2 regions of the Massilia oculi genome follow, and region 2 is predicted to be linked to the other one. Evidence: predicted binding sites of a transcription regulator. Region 2 holds the regulator's gene; the other holds the start of a gene.
The links. The regulator LexA, encoded in region 2, represses DNA repair genes until DNA is damaged. The targets are predictions, from matches to a motif close to ACTGTATNNNNATACAGT.
Positions count from the first base shown of each region.

Region 1 (10,248 bases), 1.0 Mb from region 2:
CTGCGCCTGCTGGTGGGACGTAGATGACCGACACGGTCGCGCCGGTTTCGGCCTTGGCTTCCTTGACCGATGCGTAGATCGGGATGCCTTCGAAATCTTCACCGGCTTTCTTCGGGTTCACGCCTGCGACGAAGGCTTCCTTGCCGTTCGCGTAGTCGCGGCACATGCGGGTGTGGAATTGGCCGGTCTTGCCGGTGATGCCCTGGGTGATGACTTTTGTGTCTTTATTGATCAGAATCGACATTTTTATTTCCTTAGCGAATTAGGCCGAATTATGCTTTACCAGCGGCGGCGGCAACGACCGACTTCGCTGCGTCTTCCATCGTGTCTGCGGCGATGATTGGCAGACCCGAGTCAGCCAGCATCTTCTTGCCCAGGTCTTCGTTGGTGCCCTTCATGCGCACGACCAGCGGCACTTGCAGCGACACGGCTTTCGATGCGGTGATCACGCCTTCGGCGATGACGTCGCAACGCATGATGCCGCCGAAGATGTTGACCAGGATGGCCTTCAGTTCCGGGTTCTTCAGCATGATCTTGAATGCTTCGGTCACTTTCTCGGCCGTAGCGCCACCGCCCACGTCCAGGAAGTTGGCAGGCTCGCCGCCGAACAGCTTGATGGTGTCCATGGTTGCCATGGCCAGGCCGGCGCCGTTCACCAGGCAGCCGATGTTGCCGTCCAGCGAGATATAGGCCAGGTCGAACTTCGATGCTTCGACTTCGGCTGGATCTTCTTCGTCCAGGTCGCGGTAGGCGACGATCTCTGGGTGACGGAACAGCGCGTTGGCGTCGAAGTTGAATTTCGCGTCCAGGGCGATGATCTTGCCCGAGCCGGTCACGATCAGCGGGTTGATTTCAGCCAGCGATGCGTCGGTTTCCCAGTACGCTTTGTACAGGCCTTGCAGGTTGGCGCGGGCATCGGCGATCGAGCCAGCCGGCACGCCGATCTTGGCGGCGATGCTGTCGGCGTCGGCGTCGGTCAGGCCGACGGCCGGGTCGATCACGACGTTGTGGATTTTTTCTGGGTTGCTGTGCGCGACTTCTTCGATGTCCATGCCGCCTTCCGACGACGCCATCAGCACGACCTTCTGGGTGACGCGGTCGGTGACCAGCGAGACGTACAGTTCCTGCTTGATGTCGGCGCCTTCTTCGATCATCAGGCGACGCACTTTCTGGCCTTCAGGGCCGGTCTGGTGGGTCACCAGCTGCATGCCCATGATCTGGTCAGCGTATTCCTTGACTTGCTCGATCGACTTGGCGACCTTGACGCCACCGCCCTTGCCGCGGCCGCCAGCGTGGATCTGGGCCTTGACCACCCAGACCGGACCGCCCAGTTCTTCAGCTGCCTTGACAGCCTCTTCCACCGACATGCACGGAATGCCGCGCGGAACGGTCACCCCGAATTTTCGGAGGATCTCTTTGCCCTGGTACTCATGGATCTTCATGCTGGCTTCCCTTCTTCTATTACTGAATTAGAAATACGGTTGAACTACAAAAAATAAAACGACGAACGCTAACCCGAGACGGCCTTGATTGACCAGCGTGGGTAGTATTTGGCCACGGCAGGGCCGTCGCTGCGCAGGGCATGGCAACGGTCGAGCTCAAATGGACGGTCGGTTGACGAGCCGCCGAGCCCGCCTGGGGCATCGACATTGTCGTCAGCAAAGGCTTGCAAGGCTGCGGTCGGCAACACCTGGGCCAATTCGGTGAGATGGGTGCAGCCGAGCACGCCGGATAGGCGGTCTTTCAGGTGCAACCGGAAATGGTTCACGAGCGAGAGCCCGATCAACTTCTTGTAGGCAGGGCCGATGGTATCGCAATAGCCCGGATACGGGACGGCATCGGATGCGGCTTCGGCATCGACGATGTTGAGGTCGCGGTCTATGGTCACGCGCAGCTTGAGGTCGTGCACCGGCGTGCCGCCGGGCCGTTCGCCGGAAGCAAGCGCAATCGTACGCGTCTTCACATCGCGGATGCTGGCATCGAGGTCCCACAAGCCATCGTCGCGCGCGAACGCTTCGACTGTGATGGCGCGCGTATGCCGGAGCGAGCGCGATACGGGAGGTGACAAAGGCATAAATACCAGTGCCGTCGGGACGGCGGTTAGTGGTGCAGCCGGTGTGCTTCGTGCACGTTGCCGCAGCTTCTGCGACAACAACCGCTCATGCGGCGCTGCTTAAACCCGCAAAGTTTAGCACAGCGTCCACAGCGGCGCATGAGAAAGAAAGGCCGGTAAGGGATACTACGAGGAGATGAAGGGACTTCAAGACAATATAACGACGCGTTTGCCGCTTATATTATTCGGCTGTCTTTAATGAGAGTAACGATCCCATTCACAACGTGAATGAAAGATATGTAATTGGGATAGCGTCGGTTCACCACATGGATGAGCAGACGACGGAAAGCGCCAGCGTGCAGCGCCATCGCCCGTTGAGGAATATGCTTTTAAGCATATCGGGGATGGCGCTCCACGCTGGCGCCTGGAACTGCAACGACGCATATTGTCGTTGAACGCGCGGACGGGAGCCCCGTCCATCCTAATGCTGTTATTCAGAAAACTCGTCGTCGGCTGGGCTACCCTGCATCGCCACCCGCGCCGCACGCTGGGAAAAGCCGCGCTGCAACAGAAAGCGCATCTGCTTGGCCCGCATCGCCGCATCGGTAGCGACCGTGCCGAACTTGCGCTGCCAGACTTCGACGGCGCGCGCGGTCTCGCTATCGGACAGCCCGGCCTTGATCTCGACCAGCGCATCGCCGGTAACGCCATGGCTTTGCAGCTCGGCCACCACGCGGCTATTGCCGTAGCGGCTGGCCTTGCGGTTGATCAGCGATTCGGCGAAACGTTCCTGCGACAGCCAGTTATTCTTTTCAAGAAAATCCAGGAGGGCGTCGATGTCGTCGTCTTCCTGGGCATACTTGGCCAGCTTGCGCCGCAACTCGAACCGGCTGTGCTCGCGCTGCGACAGGTAGCGCAGCGCGCGCGCCTTGAGACTCAGTACGGGTGCTGGCATGGGGACACCATCGTCGACCACATGGCGCGAGCGAATGGGTAGAAACCCGCGGCGCTACCCTGCCGCGCCGCCCGCGCCAGGCGATTACTCACCAACTGCCTGCAGCTTCGGCTTGTCCTCACCACCGGCAGCAACCGGCGGCAGTTCGCGTACGCCCAGGGCGGCGCGGACCTTGTTCTCGATCTCACGCGCCAGGGCCGGGCGATCCACCAGGAACTGGCGGGCGTTGTCTTTACCTTGGCCAATGCGCTCGCCGTTATAGCTGTACCACGAGCCCGACTTCTCGACGATCTTGTTGTCGGCGCCCAGGTCCAGGATTTCGCCTTCGCGCGAGGTGCCCGCTCCGTACAGGATGTCGAAGTGGGCTTCCTTGAACGGTGGCGCGATCTTGTTCTTGACGACTTTGACCTTGGTTTCGTTACCGATCACTTCGTCGCCCGACTTGATCGAACCGGTACGACGGATGTCCATGCGCACGGAGGCGTAGAACTTCAGTGCGTTACCGCCGGTGGTGGTCTCCGGGCTGCCGAACATGACGCCGATCTTCATGCGGATCTGGTTAATGAAGATCACCAGCGTGTTGGTGCGGTTGATCGAACCGGTCAGCTTGCGCAGCGCTTGCGACATCAGGCGCGCCTGCAGGCCAGGCAGCGAGTCGCCCATATCGCCTTCGATCTCGGCGCGCGGGGTCAGTGCCGCCACCGAGTCGATGACCACCAGGTCGACGCTGCCCGAACGCACCAGTGCGTCGGTGATTTCGAGCGCCTGTTCGCCGGTATCCGGCTGCGAGATCAGCAGGTCGCCCAGGTTGATGCCCAGTTTTTGGGCATAGGTCACGTCGAGCGCGTGCTCGGCGTCGATGAAGGCGCAGGTGCCACCCAGTTTTTGCATCTGGGCGATGGTCTGCAGGGTCAGGGTGGTTTTACCCGACGATTCAGGGCCGTAGATCTCGACGATACGGCCGCGCGGCAGGCCGCCGACGCCCAGGGCGATGTCGAGGCCCAGCGAGCCGGTGGAAACAGTCTGCACTTCTTCGACCGGCGCATTGGTGTCCATGCGCATGACCGAGCCCTTGCCGAACTGCTTTTCGATTTGCGCCAGGGCGGCTGCCAGCGCCTTGCCCTTTTCAGCGGCGTTCAATGCGGATTTTTTGTCGTCCATGGTGTACTTTCAATCGTGGAGTAGGCAAGGTGTGGGCGCGCACGCGCACTTCAATAGCCACTACTGTATAAAAATCCAGTGGTTTTTGCAAGCACTAATACGTAACCATTTTGTCAATCAATGGGGCGAAGCTCGCATTGTTGCGACAAATCAAACACAATATGGACTTGAGTTTGTCTAACGCGTTAACCGAGGTGCCACCATGCGAATTCTGCTCGCCGAAGATGATAGCGTACTTGCTGACGGCCTGACGCGATCCCTGCGCCAGTCCGGCTACGCCATCGATTACGTCAAGAACGGCCAGGATGCCGACACCGCCCTCTCCACCCAGGAGTTCGACCTGCTCATCCTCGATCTCGGCCTGCCGAAGATGTCGGGGCTCGAAGTGCTGCGCCGCCTGCGCGCCCGCGCCTCGCTGCTGCCGGTCCTGATCCTCACCGCCGCCGATTCCGTCGAGCAGCGGGTGGAAGGCCTCGACCTGGGCGCCGACGACTACATGGCCAAGCCGTTCGCCCTGTCCGAACTCGAGGCGCGGGTGCGCGCCCTCACCCGCCGCGGCGCCGGCGGCGGCCCGACCGTGGTGCGCCACGGCCCGCTGGTCTACGACCAGGTCGGCCGCAGCGCCTACATCAACGACCAGATGCTCGACCTGTCGGCGCGCGAGCTCGGCCTGCTCGAGGTGCTGCTGGCGCGCACCGGCCGCCTGGTATCCAAGGAACAATTGGTCGACCATCTGTGCGAATGGGGCGAGGAAGTCTCCAACAACGCGATCGAGGTCTACGTGCACCGCCTGCGCAAGAAGATCGAAGTCGGCGGCGTGCGCATCGCCACCGTGCGCGGCCTGGGCTACTGCCTCGAGAAATACTCCGAGGCCGCAGCAAGCGCCGCCGCCGAACGCGCCGCAGGAACAGCAGCGGCAACCGTCGCCGACAGGTGAACGAACGCGACGCCGGCTTCACGGCCGGACCCGAGCAAACCCCGGCCACGACGGCCGAGCCGACCTACGTCCCGCCGAATCCCGAGCCGGACGAAAACATCCGGCACTCGCTGTTCGGCGAGATCCTCGACTGGATGCTGGCTCCGCTGCTGCTGCTGTGGCCGATGAGCATCGCCATCACCTATCTGGTCGCCAAGTCGATCGCCAACCAGCCCTTCGACGACGCGCTCGAAGACCGGGTCACGGTGCTGGGCCAGCAGATCCGCAGCGTGGGCGGCAAGGCGTCCGGCCAGCTGCATCCGTCCGGTCGCGACATCCTGCGCGCCGACGACGTCGACAGCGTCTATTACCTGCTGGCCGGACCCGACGGCGAACTGCTGGACGGCGACCGCGACCTGCCGCGTCCGCGGATCAACGCGGCCGACGAGCATGCGCGCAGCGGCGCGGTCGAGTTCCGCAACGACAGCATCCACGGCACGCCGATCCGGGTCGCCTACACTTATGTCAACCTCGACCCATTGCACGAGCGTTCCCTGCAGCCGCCGCTCGAGCCGCCTCATTCGCCTCCGCTTGCGCTGGTGCAGGTGGCCGAGACGCTCGACAAACGCGCGCACCTGGCGGGCGAGATCATCAAGGGCGTGATCCTGCCCCAGTTCATCATCCTGCCGGTGATCCTGGCGCTGGTGTGGTTTGCGCTGTCGCGCGGCCTGACCCCGCTGGCCGAGCTGCAGCAGCGCATCCGCGCGCGGCCCCAGGACGACCTGTCGCCGATCGATCCGCGCCAGGTGCCGGAAGAGATCTCGCCGCTGGTCGGCTCCTTCAACGACATGCTCGAACGCCTGGGCGAATCGATGGCGATGCAGAAGCGCTTCATCGCCGACGCCGCGCACCAGATGAAGACCCCGCTGGCCGGCATGCGCATGCAGTCCGAACTGGCCCTGCGCCAGCTCGACCCGGCCGAGATCCACCGCTCGCTGGAACAGCTGGCCAAGAGTTCGGAATCGGCCACGCGCCTGGTGAACCAGCTGCTGGCGCTGGCGCGCGCCGAAAACCAGCCGCAGGCTGGCCTGGCCTTCGCCGAGCTGGACCTGTCGCGCCTGGCCCGCGAAACGGTGCAAGACTGGGTGCAGGCCTCGTTCGCGGGCGAGATCGACCTCGGCTTCGAGCCGCCGGCCGCCGACGAAGGCCCGGTCGTCATCGCCGGCCAGCCGCTGATGCTGCGCGAGCTGCTGTCGAACCTGATCGACAATGCGCTGCGCTACACCCCGGCCGGCGGCAGCGTCACGGTGCGCGTGCGGCGCGACGGCGCCGGCGGACCTGCGCTGCTCGAGGTCGAGGACACCGGCCCCGGCATCGCCGCCAACGAGCGCGAACGCGTGTTCGAGCGCTTCTACCGCATCCTGGGCAGCAATACCCAGGGCAGCGGCCTGGGCCTGGCGATCGTGCGCGAGATCGCCCAGCAGCACGGCGCCCGGATCGACATCTTCAACAACCCGCGCAGCCAGTCCAAGCGCTTCCCGGGCAGCCTGTTCCGCCTGACCTTCCCTCCTCCGCTCCATGAACCCGACGCCGCCCCTTGACCCCCACCAGGACGACGCGGCGCGCCGCCGCGCCGCCAACGCCGTGCACTGGGAACGCACCCGCAAGACGACCCTCCTGCTGCTGGCGCTGTGGCTGGCGACCGGCTTTGGCACCGTGTTCTTCGCGCGCGAGCTGGCGCGCGTCGAGGTGTTCGGCTGGCCGCTGTCGTTCTACATGGCGGCGCAAGGCGCCTCGCTGGTGTCGCTGGCCATCATCGGCTTCTATGCCTGGCGCATGCGCCGGCTGGACCGCGATGCGGCTGCCAATGCTGCGGCAAACACTGCGGCAAGCGCCGGGGATGCGCCACGATGAGCGGCAAGCCACCGTATTTCAGCAAGCTGGCGCGCTACTATCTCTGGTATACCGGCTGCTTCGCGCTGTTCCTGGTCGCCGTCGCCCTGCTCGAGCAGGAAGGCATGCCGCGCCTGTGGATCGGCCACCTGTTCATGTTCGCCACCATCGCCCTGTACGCGATCATCGGCGTGATCTGCCGCACCTCGAGCGTCACCGAATACTACGTCGCCGGACGGCGCGTGCCGGCCATGTTCAACGGCATGGCCACCGCCGCCGACTGGATCTCGGCGGCCAGCTTCATCAGCCTGGCCGGCGGCCTTTATCTGCAGGGCTTCGATGGCCTGGCCTTCATCATGGGCTGGACCGGCGGCTTCGTGCTGGTCGCGCTGCTGATCGCGCCCTACCTGCGCAAGTTTGCCCAGTACACCGTGCCCGACTTCCTGGCGGCGCGCTACGGCGGCGGCGCCGGAGGACGCGGCGGCCCGGTGCGCGCGCTGGCGGTCGGCGCCACCATCCTGGTCTCGTTCACCTATGTGGTGGCGCAGATCTACGCGGTCGGCCTGATCGCTTCGCGCTTCACCGGGGTCGATTTCTCGGTCGGGATCTTCCTGGGCCTGGCGAGCATTTTGGTGTGCTCGTTCCTGGGCGGGATGCGGGCGATCACCTGGACCCAGGTGGCGCAGTACATCATCCTGCTGGTCGCCTTCCTGATTCCAACGATGTGGCTGTCGGCCAAGCACGCCGACAACCCGATCCCCGCGGTGGCCTATGGCTCGCTGATGCCCAAGCTGACCGCGCGCGAGGCCGAACTGGCCAGGGATCCGCGCGAAGAACAGGTGCGCGCCGAGTTTCGCCGCAGGGCCGACGCATACGCGGCGCGGGTCGATGCGCTGCCCGAATCGTGGGAGACCGGCAAGCTGGAAGCCCAGCGCCAGCTGGCAGCGGCGCGTGCGCGCAATGCCTCGCTGACCGAAGTGCGCCAGGCCGAGCGCACGCTGGCCACCTATCCGAACTCGGTGGACGAGGCGCGCTCGCAATGGAGCGAGCGGCGCGACGCCAATCTGGCGCGGGCCCGGCCGCCCGAGCCGCACGCCGAGCCCTTCCCCGGCGCCACCAAAGAAGAATCGGATAAGCGCCGCAACAACTTCCTTGCCGTGGTGTTCTGCCTGATGTTCGGCACCGCGGCGCTACCCCACATCCTGATGCGGGCCTATACCACGCCGTCGGTGAACGATACCCGGGTCTCGGTGTTCTGGACCCTGTTCTTCATCCTGCTGGTCTACCTGACCATCCCGGCGCTGGCGGTGCTGGCCAAGTACGACATCTATACCTCGCTGGTAGGGAGCGACTTCTCGTCGCTGCCCACCTGGATCTCGTACTGGGCCAATGTGGACAAGGCCAATCCTTTGGTGAGCGTGGCCGACATCAACGGCGACGGCATCGTGCAGCTGGCCGAATTCGCGATCGACGCCGACGTGCTGGTGCTGGCGACGCCCGAGATCGGCGGCCTGCCCTACGTGATCGCGGGCCTGGTCGCGGCCGGCGGCCTGGCGGCGGCGCTGTCAACCGCCGACGGCCTGCTGCTGGCGATCTCCAATGCGCTGTCGCACGACGTCTACTATAAAATGGTCAATCCGAGCGCGTCGACCCAGAAGCGGGTCACGATTTCCAAGCTGCTGCTGCTGGGGGTGGCCTTCATCGCCGCCTACGTGGCGTCGCAGAAGCCGGCCGACATCCTGTCGCTCGTGGCTGCGGCGTTCTCGCTCGCGGGCTCCACGCTCTTTCCGGTGCTGGTGCTGGGCGTGTTCTGGAAGCGCGCCAACCACCAGGGGGCGATCGCCGGCATGCTCGTCGGCTTCGCGGTCTGCCTCTGCTACATGCTGAGCACGAGTCCAGCCCTGGGCGGCAGCATGAATGCCGCCTGGTTCGGCATCCTGCCGATGGCGGCCGGGGTGTTCGGGATGCCTGCCGGGATGCTGACCGTGGTCGTGGCCAGCCTGCTCACCGCGCCGCCCAGCCGGGGCAGCGAGGGCATGGTCGACTACATCCGGGCGCCGGAGTAGCCGATCATTGCAGCGGCGCGGCGCGCTAACGACAGCGCACAACGAAGAACGGGCGCCCTCGGGCGCCCGTTTTGCGTTCGGCAGTCCTGCCCTTACAGCACGACGGTCTGCGCCTGGCCTTCTTCGCGGGCGCGGATCTCGCCGATGCGGTACACGGTCTCGCCGGCCGCTTCCAGCTGGGCAAACGCCGCATCCGCGTTTTCTTTCGAGACGATCACGGTCATGCCGATGCCGCAGTTGAACACGCGGTGCATCTCGGCGTCAGCCACGCCGCCGTGCTGCTGCAGCCACTGGAACAGCGGCGGCATGGTCCACGACGAAGCGTCCAGCACGGCGGTGAGGTTATCCTGCAGCACGCGCGGGATGTTCTCGACCAGGCCGCCGCCGGTGATGTGCACCAGGCCTTTGACTTCCATCGAGGACATCAGGCTGAGCAGCGGCTTGACGTAGAGGCGGGTCGGCGCCATCAGCACGTCGGCCAGCTTGCGGCCATGGAAATCGGCCTCGAGGTCGGGCTTGGCCACCTGGATGATCTTGCGCACCAGCGAGTAGCCGTTGGAGTGGATGCCCGACGACGCCAGGCCCAGCACCACGTCGCCCGGGACGATCTTGCTGCCGTCGATGATCTGCGACTTCTCGACCGCGCCGACGGCGAAGCCGGCCAGGTCGTATTCGCCGTCCGGGTACATGCCCGGCATTTCGGCGGTTTCGCCGCCCAGCAGCGCGCAGCCCGACTCTTCGCAGCCCTTGGCGATGCCCGAGACCACGGCGGTGGCGGTCGCCACGTCCAGCTTGCCGCAAGCAAAGTAATCGAGGAAGAACAGCGGCTCGGCGCCCTGCACCAGGATGTCGTTGACGCTCATGGCGACCAGGTCGATGCCGACCGTGTCGTGGCGGTTCAGTTCGAACGCCAGCTTGAGCTTGGTGCCCACGCCGTCGGTGCCGGATACCAGGACCGGTTCCTTGAACTTCTTGCTGATCTCAAACAGACCGCCGAAGCCGCCGATGCCGCCCAGCACGCCTTCGCGCATGGTGCGCTTGGCAAGGGGCTTGATCGCTTCGACCAGGGCGTCGCCGGCATCGATATCGACACCCGCGTCGCGGTAGGAGAGAGAAACATTAGATGGTTGGCTCATGGTATTTGGCAGCGGAGGCGGTAAAATAGGAGGCGACCGGCGAAACTGGTCAATCCACTATTTTAGCA
Region 1 is NZ_CP029343.1:3,513,641-3,523,888, reverse strand. Features, by position in the region: gene sucD (succinate--CoA ligase subunit alpha) at 1-244, opposite strand, end outside; gene sucC (ADP-forming succinate--CoA ligase subunit beta) at 273-1,442, opposite strand; gene DIR46_RS16090 (DUF2889 domain-containing protein) at 1,511-2,074, opposite strand; gene recX (recombination regulator RecX) at 2,544-3,008, opposite strand; gene recA (recombinase RecA) at 3,093-4,169, opposite strand; gene DIR46_RS16075 (response regulator transcription factor) at 4,372-5,106, shown strand; gene DIR46_RS16070 (sensor histidine kinase) at 5,103-6,686, shown strand; gene DIR46_RS16065 (DUF4212 domain-containing protein) at 6,664-6,999, shown strand; gene DIR46_RS16060 (sodium:solute symporter family protein) at 6,996-9,044, shown strand; gene purM (phosphoribosylformylglycinamidine cyclo-ligase) at 9,137-10,180, opposite strand.
Region 1: the regulator LexA is predicted to act here: its motif matches at 4,232-4,249, upstream of recA (recombinase RecA).

Region 2 (10,248 bases):
CGCGCGCGCCTTCCTGGTCCCCGAGAGCACCATGGCCCAGCGCATCGTGCGCGCCAAGCGCACCCTGGGCGAGGCCAGGGTGCCGTTCGAGCTGCCGCCACCGGCCGAGCTGGGCGAACGCCTGGGGGCCGTGCTGGAGGCGGTCTACCTGATTTTCAACGAAGGCTACGCCGCAACGGCCGGCGCCGACTGGATGCGCCCGGCCCTGGTCGACGAGGCGTTGCGCCTGGGCCGCATCCTGGCCGAGCTGGCGCCGAACGAGCCCGAAGTCCATGGCCTGGCGGCGCTGATGGAGCTGCAGGCGTCGCGCATGGCGGCGCGCCTGGACGCGGCAAGGCGGCCGGTACTGCTGCTCGACCAGGACCGTGCGCGCTGGGACGGCGTGCTGGTCCGGCGCGGCCTGGCCGCCCTCGAGCGCGCCGCGCGCATCGCCGGCCCACGCGGTCCCTACCTGCTGCAAGCCGAGATCGCCGCCTGCCACGCGCGCGCCCACCGCGCCGAACTGACCGACTGGCGCCGCATTGCCGACCTCTACGGCGAACTGGCCGCGGTCCAACCCTCTCCGGTCGTCGAGCTCAACCGCGCGGTGGCGGTGGGCATGGCCGACGGCCCCGAGGCCGGCCTGGCGCTGGCCGACCGGCTGCTCGCCGACGGCCGGCTGGACGGCTATCACTGGCTGCCGAGCGTGCGCGGCGACCTGCTGTTCAAGCTCGGCCGCCGGCCCGAAGCCCGCGCCGAATTCGCGCGCGCCGCCACGCTCACCGCCAACGCCGCCGAGCGCGAATTGCTGCTGGCGCGGACGCGCGACGCGGCGGACGCATGAGCCTGCGCAAATACCTGGCGTTAATTGATGACTATGCCGGATGGATACATACCGCTATGATCGAGGCTGTATAGAATAATAAGCAAACGATTCGTGACGGGAGGCGTGCAATGAAATTCCGGTTCTGGGGAGTACGAGGATCGATCCCTTCGCCGGGTCCGCGCACCGCGCGCTACGGCGGCAACACCACCTGCATCGAGGTGCGCACCGACGCCGGCGCCCTCCTGGTCCTGGACGGCGGCACCGGGCTGTTTCCGCTGGCCCAGCACTTGGTCCAGCAGGGGCCGGTGGCGGCCAATATCTTCATCACGCACAGCCACTGGGACCACATCCACGGCCTGCCCTTCTTCGCGCCGCTGTTCGTCAAGGGCAACCGGGTGCGCCTGCACGGCGCCCTCGACCAAACCACGGGCCACGGCATCGAGCACGTGATGAACGTGCAGCTGCAGAACAGTTATTTCCCGGTCGGCGAGGCCGAGATGAGCGCCACCCTCGACTACCGCACGCTCGACATCGAAACGCCGATCGCGGTGGAAGACGCGGTGGTGTCGAACGTGGCCATGAACCACCCGGTGCTCAACCTCGGCTACCGCATCGACTGCAACGGCAAGTCGCTGTTCTTCACCGGCGACCACGAGCCATGGCCCAACCCGCACCCGGACGCAAGCGACGAACATGCCGCCTGCGAGGAACATCTGCGCGAGCGCGAGCGCCGCATGGACGCCGTCATGCGCGGCGTGGACGCCCTGATCGTCGACTGCTCGTATACGCGCGAGGAATACCCGTCCAAGCGGGGCTGGGGCCACGGCACCTTCGACGGCGCGCTCGAGATGGCGCTGCGCGTGGGCGCGAAGACACTGTATTGCACCCACCACGAACCGACGCGCGGGGACGATGAACTGGAAGCGGTATTCGCCGGAGTGATGGCGCGCTATGCAGAGCGGCTGGCGAATTTGCGGGTATTCCTGGCCTGGGAAGGGCTGGAAGTCGATCTCGGGTAGGCAGCACAAGGCACAAAGCAAAAGCGGAGCCACCGGCTCCGCTTTTGCTTTGTGCGATCCCGCGCTGCTTACAGGATCAGGGTCCCAACCCACCATGCCACCGCCGCGATGAACGCCGACGCCGGGATGGTGAAGACCCACGCCCACACGATGTTGCCGGCCACGCCCCAGCGCACGGCCGAGGCCTTTTGCGCGGCGCCCACGCCGACGATGGCGCCGGTGATGGTGTGGGTGGTCGACACCGGGATGCCGAACGCGCTCGACATCAGCAGGGTCATGGCGCCGCCGGTCTCGGCGCAGAAGCCGCCCACGGGCTTGAGCTTGGTGATCTTCTGGCCCATGGTCTTGACGATGCGCCAGCCGCCGAACAGCGTACCGAAGGCGATCGCGGCGTAGCACGAGATGATGACCCACGCCGGTGGATGCGCGTCGTTGGCGCTGACGTAGCCTGCCGCGATCAGGAGCATCCAGATGATGCCCATGGTTTTCTGCGCATCGTTGCCGCCGTGGCCCAGCGAATAGGCTGCGGCCGACAGCAGCTGCAGCTTGCGGAACAGCCCGTCGACCTTGCGCGGCGTCGCCTTGACGAACACCCAGGCCACGATCAGCATGATGATCGACCCCAGCGCGAAGCCCAGCAGCGGCGCCACCACGATGAAGGCGACGGTCTTGAGCAAGCCGCCGGAGATCAGGGAGCCGGTGCCGGCCTTGGCCACCGCCGCGCCCACCAGGCCGCCGATCAGGGCGTGCGAGGACGAGGACGGGATGCCGTAGTACCAGGTGATCAGGTTCCAGGAGATCGCCCCCACCAGCGCGCCGAAGATGACGTAGTGGTCGACGATCTGCGGGTCGATGGTCCCCTTGCCGATGGTCTGGGCCACCTTCATGTTGACCACGAAGATCGCGATGAAGTTGAAGAAGGCGGCCATCGCCACCGCGTGCTGCGGCTTCAGGACGCCGGTCGACACGACGGTGGCGATCGAGTTCGCCGAGTCGTGGAAGCCGTTCATGAAGTCGAAGATCAGCGCGAGGACGACCAGCATGCCCAGCACGTAAATGCTGATATGTAGAGTTTCCATAATCGTTACCGGTTCGAAGGCGCTTACGCGTTCTCGACGATGATGCCTTCGATGATGTTGGCCACGTCTTCGCAGCGGTCGGTAACGGTTTCCAGGATCTCGTAGATCGCCTTCATCTTGATCAGGTTGCGCACGTCCGGTTCGTCGCGGAACAGCTTGGACATGGCGGCGCGCATCACGTGGTCGGCATCCGATTCGAAGCGGTCGATTTCTTCGCAGATGGCGACGATCTTCGGCGCGTTGTCCATATCGTGCAGCATCGAGACCGCTTCCTGCACCTTCAGGCAGCACGACAGGCACAGCTCGGCCAGGCGTTTCGCCTCCGGCGTGACCGCATGCAGGTCATACAGCGACACGGTCTGGGCCGCGTCTTCCATCATGTCCAGGATGTCGTCCATGCGCGTGATCAGCTTGTGGATGTCGTCGCGGTCGAGCGGAGTGATGAAGGTCTTGTGCAGCAGGTCGACCGTGGCGTAGGTGATCTTGTCGGCCTGCTTTTCGATCGTTTCGACCGCATGGGTGCGGGTTTCCAGATCGTCGAAATTGGTCATCAGGCCGACCATTTCATGGGCACCCTTCACGCACAAGGCGGCGTGCTGGTTGAACAGTTCAAAGAAATTGCCTTCTTTAGGCAAAAAGCGTCCAAACATTGTTTCTTCTCCGTTTTTCTCTCGGGATTGCCGCCGCTCCGGGAAAAGCGACGGCATGGTGTGCGGCGTGAGGCGGGCCGCGGTATGCGGCTTAGTCGCCCTGATAGACGGCGAGGTTACCGCTGTAGTTGCCAAACTTGGTGTACTGGCCGATCCAGGTGAGGCGAATCGCGCCGATCGGACCGTTACGCTGCTTGCCGATGATGATCTCGGCGGTGCCCTTGTCGGGCGAATCCGGGTTGTAGACTTCGTCGCGGTACAGGAAGATGATCACGTCCGCATCCTGTTCGATAGCGCCGGATTCGCGCAAGTCGGACATCACGGGACGCTTGTTGGGGCGTTGTTCCAGCGAGCGGTTCAGCTGCGACAGCGCGATCACGGGGCACTGCAGCTCTTTCGCCAGGCCTTTCAGCGAGCGCGAGATCTCGGAGATCTCGGACGCGCGGTTGTCGCCCGGCTTGGAACCCTGCATCAGCTGCAGGTAGTCGACGATGATCAGCCCGAGCTTGCCGCACTGGCGCGCCAGGCGTCGTGCCCGCGCGCGCATCTCGATCGGGTTCAGGGCGGGCGTTTCGTCGATGTACAGCTGGGCGTCGTTCATCTTCTGGATGGCGTGCGTCAGGCGCGGCCAGTCCTCGTCGTTCAGGCGGCCGGTACGCAGGCGGTGCTGGTCGAGCTGGCCGACCGAGCCGAGCATACGCATGGCCAGCTGGGCGCCGCCCATCTCCATCGAGAACACGGCGACCGGCAGGCCGGCCTCGATCGCGACGTTCTCGCCGATATTCACCGAGAACGCGGTCTTGCCCATCGACGGACGGCCGGCGACGATGACGAGGTCGCCCGGCTGCAGGCCGGACGTCATGCGGTCGAGGTCGATGAAGCCGGTCGGCACGCCGGTGATCTCGCCCTGGTTCTCGCGCGAGTACAGTTCGTCGATGCGCTCGACCACCTGGGTCAGCAGCGGCTGCACCGCCAGCCAGCCCTGGGCGCCGCGGGCGCCCTGCTCGGCGATGGCGAAGATCCGCGACTCGGCCTCGTCGAGCATCTGCTTGACTTCCTTGCCCTGCGGATTGAAGGCATTGCCGGAAATCTCGTCGGCGACGGTGATCAGCTGGCGCAGGATGCCGCGGTCGCGCACGATCTCGGCGTAGCGGCGGATGTTGGCCGCCGACGGCGTGTTCTGCGCCATGGCGTTCAGGTATTGCAGGCCACCCACTTCCTCGGCCTTGCCGAGCTGGTTGCAGGCTTCATAGACCGTGATCACGTCGGCCGGCTTGCCGGCATTGATCAGGCGGACCATCTGTTCGAAGATGATGCGGTGATCGTAACGGTAGAAGTCTTCCGCGTGCATGAAGTCGGCGATGCGGTCCCAGGCGGCGTTATCGCGCAGCAGGCCGCCGATGACGGACTGCTCTGCTTCGATGGAATGCGGGGGGATGCGCAGGGCTTCGATCTGCGGGTCTGAGGGTGCTGCGTTCATGGGCGGCATTATACCTTCTCCTGTCACACGGCTGTCATAATTGGTGAGTTTCAAAAGCAAAAAAGCCGGGAGAACCCGGCTTTTTTGTGCACTGCTTTTACTTCAGTTCAGCATTCGCTCAGGCAGCTTCGCCCACGACAGCGATGGTGATTTCCGACACGACGTCGGTGTGCAGGGCGACTGCAACCGGGAATTCGCCGGTGGTCTTCAGCGGGCCGGTCGGCAGGCGAACGGCAGCTTTTTCGACCGGGAAGCCTTGCTTGGTCAGCGCTTCAGCGATGTCGGCGTTGGTGACCGAACCGAACAGACGGCCGTCGACGCCGGCCTTCTGGCCGATGGTGACGGTCAGGCCGCTCAGCTTGTCGCCTTGGGCTTGGGCGGCTGCCAGTTTCTCGGCGGCTGCTTTTTCCAGTTCGGCGCGCTTGGCTTCGAACTCGGCGACGGCGCCGGCGGTAGCGCGGCGGGCCATCTTTTGTGGGATCAGGAAGTTACGTGCGTAACCGTCCTTGACTTTGACGACGTCGCCCAGGTTGCCGACGTTGATGACTTTTTCCAACAGAATGATTTGCATGTTTTATCTCCAGGATAGCTGACGTAACCGATTAACCGTGGTGCAGGTCGGTGTACGGCAGCAGCGCCAGGTAGCGGGCGCGCTTGATGGCGGTGTCGACCTGACGCTGGTAGTGCGCCTTGGTGCCGGTCAGACGTGCTGGCATGATCTTGCCGTTTTCCTGGACGAAGTCCTTCAGGGTGTCGACGTCTTTGTAGTCAACCTGCTCAACGCCAGCGGCGGTGAAGCGGCAGAACTTCTTGCGCTTGAACAGCGGGTTCTGCTGTTTGCGCTTGAGTTTTTCTTTAGCTTTGTTTTTGTCGAACTTTTTACCGAATGCCATTTGAGGCTCCTGTATATCTAAATTGCCGAACTAGGCGGCACTGAAATCAATGATGTGAAACACCAGGGCTTTGCTGTTGCGATTTTTTCGTGCAAGGAATCCGTTGAAGCGGTAGCTGGCGCCGAGCTCGGCACTGCCGAACCTGCCCGAAATCTCGCCCGCGGCGAACGCGGGGACTTCGAACTCGACCAGGCGATCGATCCCCGCCTCCCGCTGATGCGAACTGTGCATCAGGACGGCTGAAACGATCGGCACGCCGGCCGGGGTGTAGCGCAGTACGTCACGCTCGGCGATGGTCGCCACGAGCTGGAGCTGATTTTCGCCCAACTTCTACCCGGTTCTTCTGCTACGGTGTCTACGAATTCCTGGAAAAAATCTTAGGCAGCGGCGGCCGGGGCAGCTGCAGGAGCGGCTGCTTCTGCACGGTGGCTCTTGGCTGCATCTTCGCGCTGCACCGATTTCATCATCGGCGACGGTGCGGTTTCTGCTTTCTTCATCTTGACGGTCAGATGACGCAGAACGGCATCATTGAACTTGAATGCGGTTTCCAGCTCGACCAGGGTCTCGTTGTCGCATTCGATGTTCAGGCAGATGTAGTGCGCTTTTGGCAGCTTCTGGATCTGGTAAGCCATCTGGCGGCGGCCCCAGTCTTCCACGCGATGGATGTTACCGCCGCGGCTGGTCACCGTGGTCTTGTAACGCTCGATCATCGCCGGGACTTGCTCGCTCTGGTCCGGATGGACGATAAAAACGATTTCATAATGACGCATGCATTACTCCTTGAGGACGTTTTACATAAATGCCCACCTCGGCGTCAAGACGAGTGTGGGAAGGGAACAGCCAGCTAGTATAGCGTGAAATGGGTAAAAAGGGAACTTGGCTGTCAAGAGGCTCACCCAGGCGCCTGGCTCACTCGACATTTACGCTTGCGAAAAGCGTATTTTTTGCGATACGCGCGCTTTTTTCGCGCTTTTTCGTGTATAGCCCTTGCGTATAGCAGAATACTGTACAAAAATACAGTCTATCTCTACCAACCCGTTTCGCAAGACATTTATGCTCAAGCTCACTGCAAGGCAAGAACAGATCCTCAACCTGATCAAGGAAGCGATCGAGAACACGGGTTTCCCTCCGACCCGGGCCGAAATCGCGGCCGAACTGGGCTTCCGCTCGGCCAATGCGGCCGAAGAACACCTGCAAGCCCTGGCGCGCAAGGGCGCGATCGAGATTTCGCCGGGCACCTCGCGCGGCATCCGCCTGGTCGGCGCCAGCGTCGAGCAGATTCCGCCGCAGTTGCCGATGATGCCACCGTCGATGATGTCGCTGCCGCTGGTCGGCCGCGTCGCCGCCGGCAATCCGATCCTGGCCCAGGAACACGTCGAAGCCACCTATAACGTCGACACCGCGATGTTCGCGGCGCGGCCCGACTTTTTGCTCAAGGTAAAAGGCTGGTCGATGCGCGACGCCGGCATCATGGATGGCGACTTTTTGGCGGTCAAGAAGATCGACAGCGCCAAGAACGGCCAGATCGTCGTCGCCCGCCTGGGCGAGGAAGTCACCGTCAAGCGCTACCGCAAGACGGGCGACCTGGTCGAACTGCTGCCCGAGAACCCCGACTTCAAGGTCATCGAAGTCACGCCCGACGAAGAGTTCGCGCTCGAGGGCCTGGCGGTCGGGCTGATGCGCAGCTGGAATTGATCCTCTGTAGAACTTAGCACCACTACCATGTCATCCCCGCGAAGGCGGGGACCCAAGTCCTCAGCGCTGCCAAGACGATCTGACGCAGCGTTAACGCGAGCAACTCAGGTTCCCGCCTGCGCGGGAACGACGTATCTTCCAGCAGATGTCGCCTTACTGCTTGGCCTTGTTGACCACCGCATTATGCTGGTCGACAAACGCTTCGGTCGCGCTGCGCCATGCGGCGAAATCGGCCAATACCATCTTCGAATTGACTTTCGCTCCCTCGGCGATGTTCTGGCGCACCCGCTCCAGATAGGCGGTCGAGGCCTCGGTTTCCTGCTTGTTCATCAGCTTGGCGATGTCGGGCGGGATGCGCCTGGTCAGCGGCGACTGTTCGTTGAGGTTGGTCACCATCTTGTTGTAGCAATCCTGCCAGCCGGTCACGGCCTTGTTCACGCGCTCGATCTCTTCATTGATCTTCGACACCGCCGGAATACGCGGCGACGGGCAGCGGTACTCGCCCGACTGCAGGTCGGCGCCATCGTAGCCCTTGATCCAGTAGTCGATCTCGGCGCGGCGATCGATGCGCTGCTGCATGATCACGAGCGAGTCGGCGGCGACCTTGTTGCCCTTGGCGGCCGACTTTTCAAACCATTCCTTCGCCTTCGCCTCATCGATCGCGCCGGCCTCGCCATACCAGTACATCTGGCCCAATTGCTGCTGGGCCTGTGGATTGCCGGCATTGGCCAGCTTGGTGTAAAGCTTGAGCGCGCCCGCATAGTCTTTTTTCTCGAACAGGGCGTTGGCATCCTCGAGTTCGCCGGCGAATGCGGCGCTACTGAACGCGACAGAGACCGAAAGGGACAGGCAGGACAGGAATCGTTTCATGGGCATACCGTAAGGCTGGCTGGTAAAAGTCCATGATAGCCGTGTTTTACGGCTGGGCTCAACCGCAAAAACGACAGGGCCGGCATTCGCCGGCCCTGTGATGACAGCTTTTACATCGCTTTACGCATCCAGCGCCTGGCGGAAGTCGCCGACCAGGTCATCGGTGTCCTCGATGCCCACCGACACCCGGATCAAGCCTTCGGCGATCCCCATGCTGGCGCGCCGCTCGGGGCCCATCTCGAAGAAGATCGTGTGCGCCACCGGAATCACCAGGGTGCGGTTGTCGCCCAGGTTCGAGGCCGGGATCGCCAGCTTGAGACGGTTGAGATAGTCGAACGGATCGATGTCGTCCTTCAGCTCGAAGCTCAGCAGCGAGCCGCCGGCGCGGAACAGCGCCTCGACGATCGCATGCTGCGGGTGCGAGGCCAGGCCCGGATAATGCACGGCGGCGACGCGCTCGTCGGCCTCCAGCATCGTCGCCAGCGCCAGCGCATTGGCGCAGGTGCGCTCCATGCGCAGGGCCAGCGTCTCGGCGCCGACCGCGATGTGGTGCGCCGCTTCCGGCCCCAGCGCGGCGCCGAAGTCGCGCAGCGCCTTGGCGCGCAGCTGGGCCATGCCTTGCGCACCTGGCGCTTGCTTTCTGAAGTTCTGGGCGATGTTCGGATATGCGGCCCAGTCGAACAGGCCGGTGTCGGTCAGCGCGCCGCCCAAGGCGATGCCGTGGCCGCCGATCGACTTGGTCAGCGAATTGACCACCAGCCCGGCGCCCACATGCTTCGGCCGGAACAGCCAGGGCGTGGTCATCGTGTTGTCGACCACGTACAGGATGCCGCGCGCGCGGCACAGTTCGCCGATGCGGGCCAGGTCCGCCACTTGCGTGCGCGGATTGGCGATGGTCTCCACGAACACCAGGCGGGTGTTCGGTCGCAAGGCCGCTTCCACCTGGGCCACGTCGGTAGCGTCGACGAAGTCGACGTCGACGCCCTGCCCCGCCACCGTCTGCCACAGGCTGTTGGTATTGCCGAACAGGAAGCTCGACGACACGATGTGGTCGCCGGCTTTCAGGAGCGCCTGGAACAGCGCGCCGATCGCCGCCATGCCGGTGCCGAAGCACAGGGTGGCGACGCCGTCTTCCATCTTGCTGATCTTGTCTTCCAGGGCCGACACCGTCGGGTTGCCCTGGCGGCCGTAGCGAAAGCCCGGCTCCCTCCCCTGGAATACCGACGCCAGCTGGCGTGCGTCGGCATAGCCGTAGGCGACCGAGGTATGCACCGGCTTGTGCAGCGAACCGTGCTCGATCGTCTTGCGGCGATCGTTGTGCAGGATGGTGGTGGTGAAGCCGTAGCTTTGCTTGTCCGACATGGTTTACTCGGCGGCCACCGGCGGGTTCAGGTTGAGCTGGGTGCGCACCTTGTCCTCGACGTCCTTCGCCTTCGGATTGTGGCGCGCCGATTCCTGGCGGTCCAGGTACTCGGGCGTCACGTCGCCGGTGATGTAGACGCCGTCGAAGCACGAGGCCTCGAAGTTCTTCAGCTCGGGATTGACGTCCGAGATCGCGCGCTTGAGCGCGTCGACGTCCTGGTACACCACGCGGTCGGCCGTGATCTCGCGGCACACCTCGTCGACGGTGCGGCCGTGGGCGATCAGCTCGTCGCGGGTCGGCATGTCGATGCCGTACACGTTCGGGTACAGCACCGGTGGCGCGGCCGAGGCGAAGAACACCTTGCGGGCGCCGGCTTCGCGCGCCATCTGCACGA
Region 2 is NZ_CP029343.1:4,541,751-4,551,998, reverse strand. Features, by position in the region: gene DIR46_RS20520 (RNA polymerase sigma factor) at 1-823, shown strand, start outside; gene DIR46_RS20515 (MBL fold metallo-hydrolase) at 934-1,824, shown strand; gene DIR46_RS20510 (inorganic phosphate transporter) at 1,893-2,903, opposite strand; gene DIR46_RS20505 (DUF47 domain-containing protein) at 2,927-3,553, opposite strand; gene DIR46_RS20500 (replicative DNA helicase) at 3,645-5,042, opposite strand; gene rplI (50S ribosomal protein L9) at 5,152-5,604, opposite strand; gene rpsR (30S ribosomal protein S18) at 5,636-5,926, opposite strand; gene priB (primosomal replication protein N) at 5,957-6,253, opposite strand; gene rpsF (30S ribosomal protein S6) at 6,304-6,696, opposite strand; gene lexA (transcriptional repressor LexA) at 6,980-7,621, shown strand; gene DIR46_RS20470 (tetratricopeptide repeat protein) at 7,775-8,491, opposite strand; gene DIR46_RS20465 (cystathionine gamma-synthase family protein) at 8,612-9,853, opposite strand; gene purF (amidophosphoribosyltransferase) at 9,857-10,248, opposite strand, start outside.